DNA from 3 places in the Actinomadura geliboluensis genome. Region 2 is predicted to be linked to each of the others. Evidence: predicted binding sites of a transcription regulator. Region 2 holds the regulator's gene; each other region holds the start of a gene.
The links. The regulator HrcA, encoded in region 2, represses chaperone genes, less so after heat shock. The targets are predictions, from matches to a motif close to TTGGCACTCTCNNNNNGAGAGTGCCAA.
Positions count from the first base shown of each region.

Region 1: a site for HrcA is predicted at 757-783, ahead of ACGFI1_RS06560 (FmdB family zinc ribbon protein). Genes of this name have one in related genera too.
Region 3: a site for HrcA is predicted at 1,161-1,187, ahead of groES (co-chaperone GroES). Genes of this name have one in related genera too.

Region 1 is NZ_JBICUA010000002.1:224,851-227,113, reverse strand. It holds gene ACGFI1_RS06565 (potassium/proton antiporter) at 1-621, shown strand, start outside; gene ACGFI1_RS06560 (FmdB family zinc ribbon protein) at 821-1,192, shown strand; gene ACGFI1_RS06555 (MMPL family transporter) at 1,564-2,263, shown strand, end outside.
Region 2 is NZ_JBICUA010000001.1:746,006-748,268, forward strand. It holds gene dnaJ (molecular chaperone DnaJ) at 1-547, opposite strand, end outside; gene hrcA (heat-inducible transcriptional repressor HrcA) at 549-1,562, opposite strand; gene ACGFI1_RS03555 (DUF3097 domain-containing protein) at 1,766-2,263, shown strand, end outside.
Region 3 is NZ_JBICUA010000006.1:248,101-250,363, reverse strand. It holds gene ACGFI1_RS21135 (class I SAM-dependent methyltransferase) at 1-1,075, opposite strand, end outside; gene groES (co-chaperone GroES) at 1,311-1,619, shown strand; gene groL (chaperonin GroEL) at 1,705-2,263, shown strand, end outside.

The DNA of each region.
Region 1 (2,263 bases), on a different contig from region 2:
GACCTCCCCGGCCAGATCCTGCCCGCGCTGATCATCGGGTTCGTGCTGCTGCTGATCGCCCGTCCGGTATCGGTCGTGCTGTCCACGGTCGGGTTCAAGCTGACCTGGGGCGAGAAGATCTTCACCTCCTGGGCCGGGCTGCGCGGCGCCGTGCCGATCGTCCTCGCCACCATCCCGATGGTCGCCGACATCCCGAACGCCGACCGGCTGTTCGCGATCGTCTTCAACATCGTCGTCCTGTTCACCCTGCTCCAGGGGCCGACGCTGCCGCTCGTCGCGCGCTGGTGCCGGCTGTCCGGCGACGAGCAGACCCGCGAGCTGGACGTGGAGGCCGCGCCGCTGGAGGAGCTGCACGCCGACCTGCTGGAGGTCCGGATCCCCGCCGACTCGATGCTGAGCGGCGTGGAGATCTTCGAGCTGCGGCTGCCGCCGGGCGCGTCCGTCACCCTCATCGTGCGGGAAGGGTCGAGCTTCGTCCCCGAACCCACCACGCCCTTGCAGTCCGGTGACACCCTCCTGGTCGTGACCACCGACTCCGTGCGCGAGGCGGCGGAGCGGCGGCTGCGCGCGGTCAGCCGCAAGGGCAAGCTGGCGGGCTGGTTCGGCGAGACCGGCACCTGATGCGCCCGCCCACGGCCCGCCCGCGGCCCGCCTTGGGACGAACCCGCAGGTCTGAGGTACGGGGCTTCGAGGGACGGATTCGTGACCGGCCTGGGAACAGGCCGGGGGCGAATCCTGTTCCACGCATGGGTACCATTAGCAGTCGTTCAGAGTGAGTGCCAGTCCGGACTCCGCCGGGCTGAGTCAGCTAGGAGGAACCGTGCCGACGTATCAGTACGTTTGCACCGAGTGCGGCGAGCCTCTGGAGGTCGTGCAGAAGTTCAGCGACGACGCGCTGACCGAATGCCCGGCGTGCAGCGGCAAGCTCCGCAAGGTCTTCTCCGCGGCGGGAATCATCTTCAAGGGGTCGGGCTTCTACCGCACCGACAGCCGCGGCTCCGGCAAGTCGTCCTCGACCGCGGGCTCGTCGTCGAGCGCCTCGTCCAACGGCTCGTCGGGCGGCTCCGCCAACGGCTCCTCGGGCGACTCCGGCTCGGCGGGCTCGTCCTCGTCGCCCTCCGGCGCGTCGGCGTCGTCCGGCGGCGACTCCTCGTCGTCCAGCAAGTCCTCGTCGTCCGAAAAGGTCGCCTGACCTCCTAGGACTCCTTTACGCCCGACCCGGCGGAACCCCTGCGGATCCGCCGGGCCTTCGGCGTTCCCGGGCGCCGGCTACATCTCAAGACGTAGCCGGTGCCCTTCTCATGCCCCGCGCGGGGTAGCGGAGTTCCCTTCTCGCGCCGGACGCGCACGGCACGCCTCCTCGCGACGATGAGGAGTAGGGAACGGCCCGCCCCGGGGCTCCGGCCGCCTCCGGCCGACTCCGGCCCGCTTCGGTCCGCTCTGGATTCCGTTCCCGCCGCAGCGTCCTCGGGGATTTCGAGATAGTACTTGACATCTCTCGGGGAGCGAGACATTCTGAGTCATCGCGACATATCTCGTCTTTCAGCGCCCCAGGAGAGGAACATGAGCGCACCGAGCCCGGCTCCCCCCAGACCCCCGTCCCACCGGCTCGCCGGACTGATCGCCGGACGGCGCACCAAATGGGCCGTCCTGGCCCTGTGGATCGTCCTGCTGATGGCCCTCGGCCCGCTCGCCGGCAAGCTCGGCGACGTCGAGGAGAACGACGCGGCCGCCTGGCTCCCCGCGGGCGCCGAGTCGACCCAGGTCGTCGAGCTGGAGGAGCAGTTCCGCAAGGACGAGACGATGCCCGCCGTCATCGTCTACGAGCGGTCCGGCGGGATCACCGCGGCCGACCGCGCCAAAGCCGCCGCGGACGTGGGCGCGCTGCAGAAGCTCCCCGGCGCCCAGAAGGTGGCGGGGCCGTTCCCGTCCGAGGACGGCAAGGCCCTGCAGACGCTCGTGCCGCTCACCGACGTGGACATCACCGCCGCCGTCGACGAGGCACGCGACATCGCCAAGCGCGGGCCTCCCGGGCTGACCGCCCACGTCACCGGCCCCGCCGGCAGCGGCGCCGACATGTTCAAGGTCTTCAACAGCCTCGACGGCTTCCTGCTCATGGCCGCGGGCGCCGTCGTCATCGTCCTGCTGCTCTTCATCTACCGCAGCCCTCTTCTGTGGATCGTCCCGGTACTCAGCGCCGTCTTCGCCCTGGGGCTCGCCCAGTCGTCGGTGTATCTGCTCGCCAAGTACGGCGACCTCACCG
Region 2 (2,263 bases):
GCGCCGTCATGACCTGGCCGAGGAACGAGCGCTGGACCTGCTGGACCTCGCCGCGGCCGTGGCAGGTCTCGCACGTCTCCGGGTGGGTGCCCGGCGCGCAGCCGGACCCGTCGCAGGTGGCGCAGGCCACCGCGGTGTCGATGGACAGCTCGCGGGTCGTGCCGAACGCGGTCTCGGCGAGGTCGAGCTCGACCCGCAGCGTCGCGTTGCGGCCGCGCCGCGCCCGCGACCGCGGGCCGCGCTGGGTGGCCGTCCCGAAGAAGGCGTCCATGATGTCGCTGAACGGGAACCCGGCCCCGCCGAACCCGCCGGCCCCCGCGCCCGCCCCGGACGCGAACGGGTCCGCGCCGAGGTCGTACATCTCCCGCTTCTTGGGGTCGGAGAGCACCTCGTACGCCTGGGTGATCTCCTTGAACTTCTCCTGGGTCTCCGGATCCGGGTTGACGTCGGGGTGAAGCTCCCGCGCCAGCCGGCGGTAGGCCTTCTTCACCTCGTCGGCGCTGGCGTCGCGCCGGACCCCCAGGGTCGCGTAGTAGTCGTTCGCCACCTTACGACCCCGCCAGGATCTGTCCCACGTAGCGTGCCACTGCCCGTACCGCTCCCATCGTGCTGGGGTAATCCATGCGTGTAGGCCCGAGTACTCCGAGCCTGGCCAAGGTGAGGTCGCCGACCCCGTAGTCCGCGGCGACCACCGAGGTCGATCGGAGCCCCAGGTCGGGGTTCTCGGTGCCGATCCGCACCGTAACTGTAGAGGAGTCGCCGGTCTCGCCGAGCAGCCTCATCAGCACCACCTGCTCCTCCAGCGCCACCAGGACCTCCCGCAGGCTCTGCGAGAAGTCGACGGCGGCGAGGTTGGCCGCCCCGGCGAAAACGATCTTCTCCTCGTGCTTCTCGACGAGCGTCTCCAGCAGCACCGACAGCACCGCCGCCGCGACCGGCCGCTCGTCCGGCCCCACCTTCTCCGGAAGGTCGGCGACGGCCGTCGGCACGTCGCCGAGGCCGAGCCCGTCCAGGCACGTGTTGAGCAACGCCCGCAGGTGCCCGATCGATTCCTCGGAGATCGCGGCCGGCGTCTCGATGACCCGCTGCTCCACCCGCCCGGTGTTGGTGATCAGGACGAGCAGCAGCCGCCCCTCGGCGACCGGGACCAGCTCGACGTGCCGCACCGACGAGCGGGTCAGCGACGGGTACTGGACGACGGCGACCTGCCGGGTGAGCTGCGCGAGCAGCCGCACCGTGCGGCTGACCACGTCGTCCAGGTCGTAGGCGCCGGACAGGAACGTCTCGATCGCGCGCCGCTCGGCGACCGACAGCGGCTTGATCGTCGACAGCCGGTCGACGAACAGCCGGTAGCCCTTGTCGGTCGGGACGCGCCCGGCGCTCGTGTGCGGCTGGGTGATGTAGCCCTGCTCCTCCAGCACCGCCATGTCGTTGCGGATGGTCGCGGGCGACACACCGAGGTTGTGCCGGTCCGCCAGGGCCTTCGACCCCACCGGCTCGTTGGTGGAGACGAAGTCCTCGACGATGGCGCGCAGGACGGCGAGCTTGCGGTCGTCCAGCACGGCGTCACCTCCCTCGTCCGGTCGGCCGTTCCGCTGGCACTCCATACTCTAGAGTGCCAATTGTACGGCCCCGCACCCCCGATCGGAGTGCCCGCGCACTCCCCGCACGGCGGCGCGATCCTATCCGTATCGGACGCGGACGCCACGCCGAGGGACGAGGGGCGACACCGCCGGGCCGTCCCGCCGGGTTAATGTGCGGACCCGTGCGCAGTAAGGACTACGGAAACGACGTGCTCGCCGGCGACTGGCGCAGGCCGCGCAAGGGGCAGATCCCGGAGGTCCCCGCCGAGCCGGGGCTCGTCGCCGAGGACCCCGGCAGCGGCTTCTGCGGCGCGGTCGTCGGCTGCGACAAGTTCGGCGTCACGCTGGAGGACCGGTTCGGCAAGCGGCGCGTGTTCCCGCTGGCGAAGGCGGGCTTCCTGATCGACGGCAAGCCGGTCACCCTGGTCAGGCCCGCCGCGGCGCCCAAGGGGCCGGCGCGGTCGGCGTCCGGCTCGATCGCCGTCCAGGGGCTGCGCGCCCAGGTGGCCAAGGAGAGCCGCATCTACGTGGAGGGCGTCCACGACGCCGAACTGGTCGAGAAGATCTGGGGCCACGACCTGCGCGTCGAAGGCGTCGTCGTGGAGTACCTCGAAGGCGTCGACGACCTGCCCGCGATCGTCGAGGAGTTCGGCCCGGACGCCGACCGCCGCCTCGGCGTC
Region 3 (2,263 bases), on a different contig from region 2:
CGGCCGAGCCGCGCTTCTTGACCGTCAGCACCCCGACCTCGCGGCGGCGCAGCTCGGCGCGCAGGCGCTTCACCGAGAACGGCATGACGTCCTCGATCTCGTAGGCGGACGCGAACGGCGTCGGGAACAGCCGGTCGGACGTGATGTACGCGATCTGCGGATCGGCCAGCCCGCCGCCGACCAGTTCTGCCACCTCGCCCACCAGATGGGCGCGTATCACCGCTCCGTCGGGCTCGTATAGGTAACGGCCCCATGGGCGGACATCGGGGCCGTCCGATACTTGCGGGGTCAATGTCCAGACCTGCGGGTCGGTGTCGGACGACAGCAGCGTGGCCCGGCGGCCGACGTCCCCTGCGAGCGACCCCAGCCAGAGGGCCGCCTCCTTGACGTCGCCGTGGACCGACACCCACTCGGCTTCTGCGCCGTCCGGGAGGGCTTCATGCGGGATGCCGGGCGCCACCTTGACGCACGCTCCAGGGACCTTCTGCGCTCTGTCCAGGACGACGTCGAGCGGCGGCTCGTAGGAGCGCGGGTCGAAGACCCTGCCCCGTGCAGTGCGCCGCCCGGGGTCGGCGAACACCGCGTCGAAGCCGTCCAGAGCGGCCTCAGTCGCGTCGCCGACGCGCACGGACGCGTCGAGGCCGAATTCGGTCACGTTCGCCTGCGCCACCTCGGCCGTCAACGGGTCGAGTTCCACGCCTTCGCCGGTGAGGCCCGCGCGCGCCCGCGCGATGAGGTCGGCCCCTATCCCGCAGCCCATGTCCAGCACACGCGCGCCGTCCAGCCGGTCGGCGAACCGTCGCGCTCTGTGCGCCGCCACACTCGCACGGGTGGACTGCTCAAGGCCCGCCTGCGTGAAGTACATGCGGTCGGCGTCCGGGCCGAACTTGGCCCGTGCCCGCTCCCGGAGCCGCACCTGCGTGAGCGCCGCTGCGACCAGCGCGGGATCGTGTCGTTCGCGCAGCCGCGTCGCCGTGGCGAGCAATCCGTCCTCGCCGACGTCCGCCGCCGCCGCCTCGCCGAGGAGTGCCTGGCCGGAGGGGGTGCGCAGGGCCCGGAACGACGCGATGTCCATGGAGCGAAGTTAGCGTCAGGTGAACGGCGCCCGGTGCCTCCGTGTCCGTGTTGACGGGCTCCCGAGCACGGAATAGTCTCCATGACTGGCACTCTCGTACTGAGAGTGCCAACAACAGCGACAAGGTCGGTCTGGCACCCGCGACGGCAGGCCGGTCCAGGGTCGCCTCTTCTGTCACATGTGCTGGCCGGTCATCCGTGGCCGGCCGAGGACCAATCGAAGGGGAGGTCAGATCGTGACGACCGCCACCAAGGTTGTTCTCAAGCCGCTTGAGGACCGCATCGTCGTCCAGCCGCTTGAGGCCGAGACCACCACCGCGTCGGGCCTGGTGATCCCGGACACCGCCAAGGAGAAGCCCCAGGAGGGCACCGTCCTTGCCGTTGGCCCGGGTCGCGTCGACGACAAGGGCGAGCGCGTCCCGGTCGACGTCAAGGTCGGCGAGGTCGTGCTCTACAGCAAGTACGGCGGCACCGAGGTCAAGTACAACGGCGAGGAGTACCTCGTCCTCTCGGCCCGCGACGTGCTCGCGGTCATCGAGAAGTAATCACCGAGACGTGATGCACCCGCCCCGGTCGGCGCCGCCTTCGGCGGGGCTGCCGGGGCGGATCGCGTAATAGAGGAGTATCCGCATGGCGAAGATCCTGGAGTTCGAGGAGGACGCTCGCCGGGCTCTTGAGCGCGGCGTCAACGCTCTCGCGGACGCCGTCAAGGTGACGATCGGCCCGCGCGGCCGCAACGTCGTCATCGACAAGAAGTTCGGCGCGCCGACCATCACCAACGACGGCGTCACCATCGCCCGCGAGGTGGAGCTGGAGGACCCCTACGAGAACCTCGGGGCCCAGCTCGCCAAGGAAGTGGCGACCAAGACCAACGACATCGCGGGCGACGGCACCACCACGGCGACCGTCCTCGCGCAGGCGCTGGTCCGGGAGGGCACCCGCAACGTGGCCGCCGGCGCGTCCCCGCTCGCGCTCAAGCGCGGCATCGACGCCGCCGCCCAGCACGTGTCCGACCAGCTGCTGAAGTCGGCCCGCGAGATCGTCGAGAAGGACGAGATCGCGCACGTCGCGACCATCTCCGCGCAGGACCCGCAGATCGGCGAGCTGATCGCGGAGGCGTTCGAGAAGGTCGGCAAGGACGGCGTCATCACCGTCGAGGAGGCCCACACCATGGGCCTCGAGCTGGAGT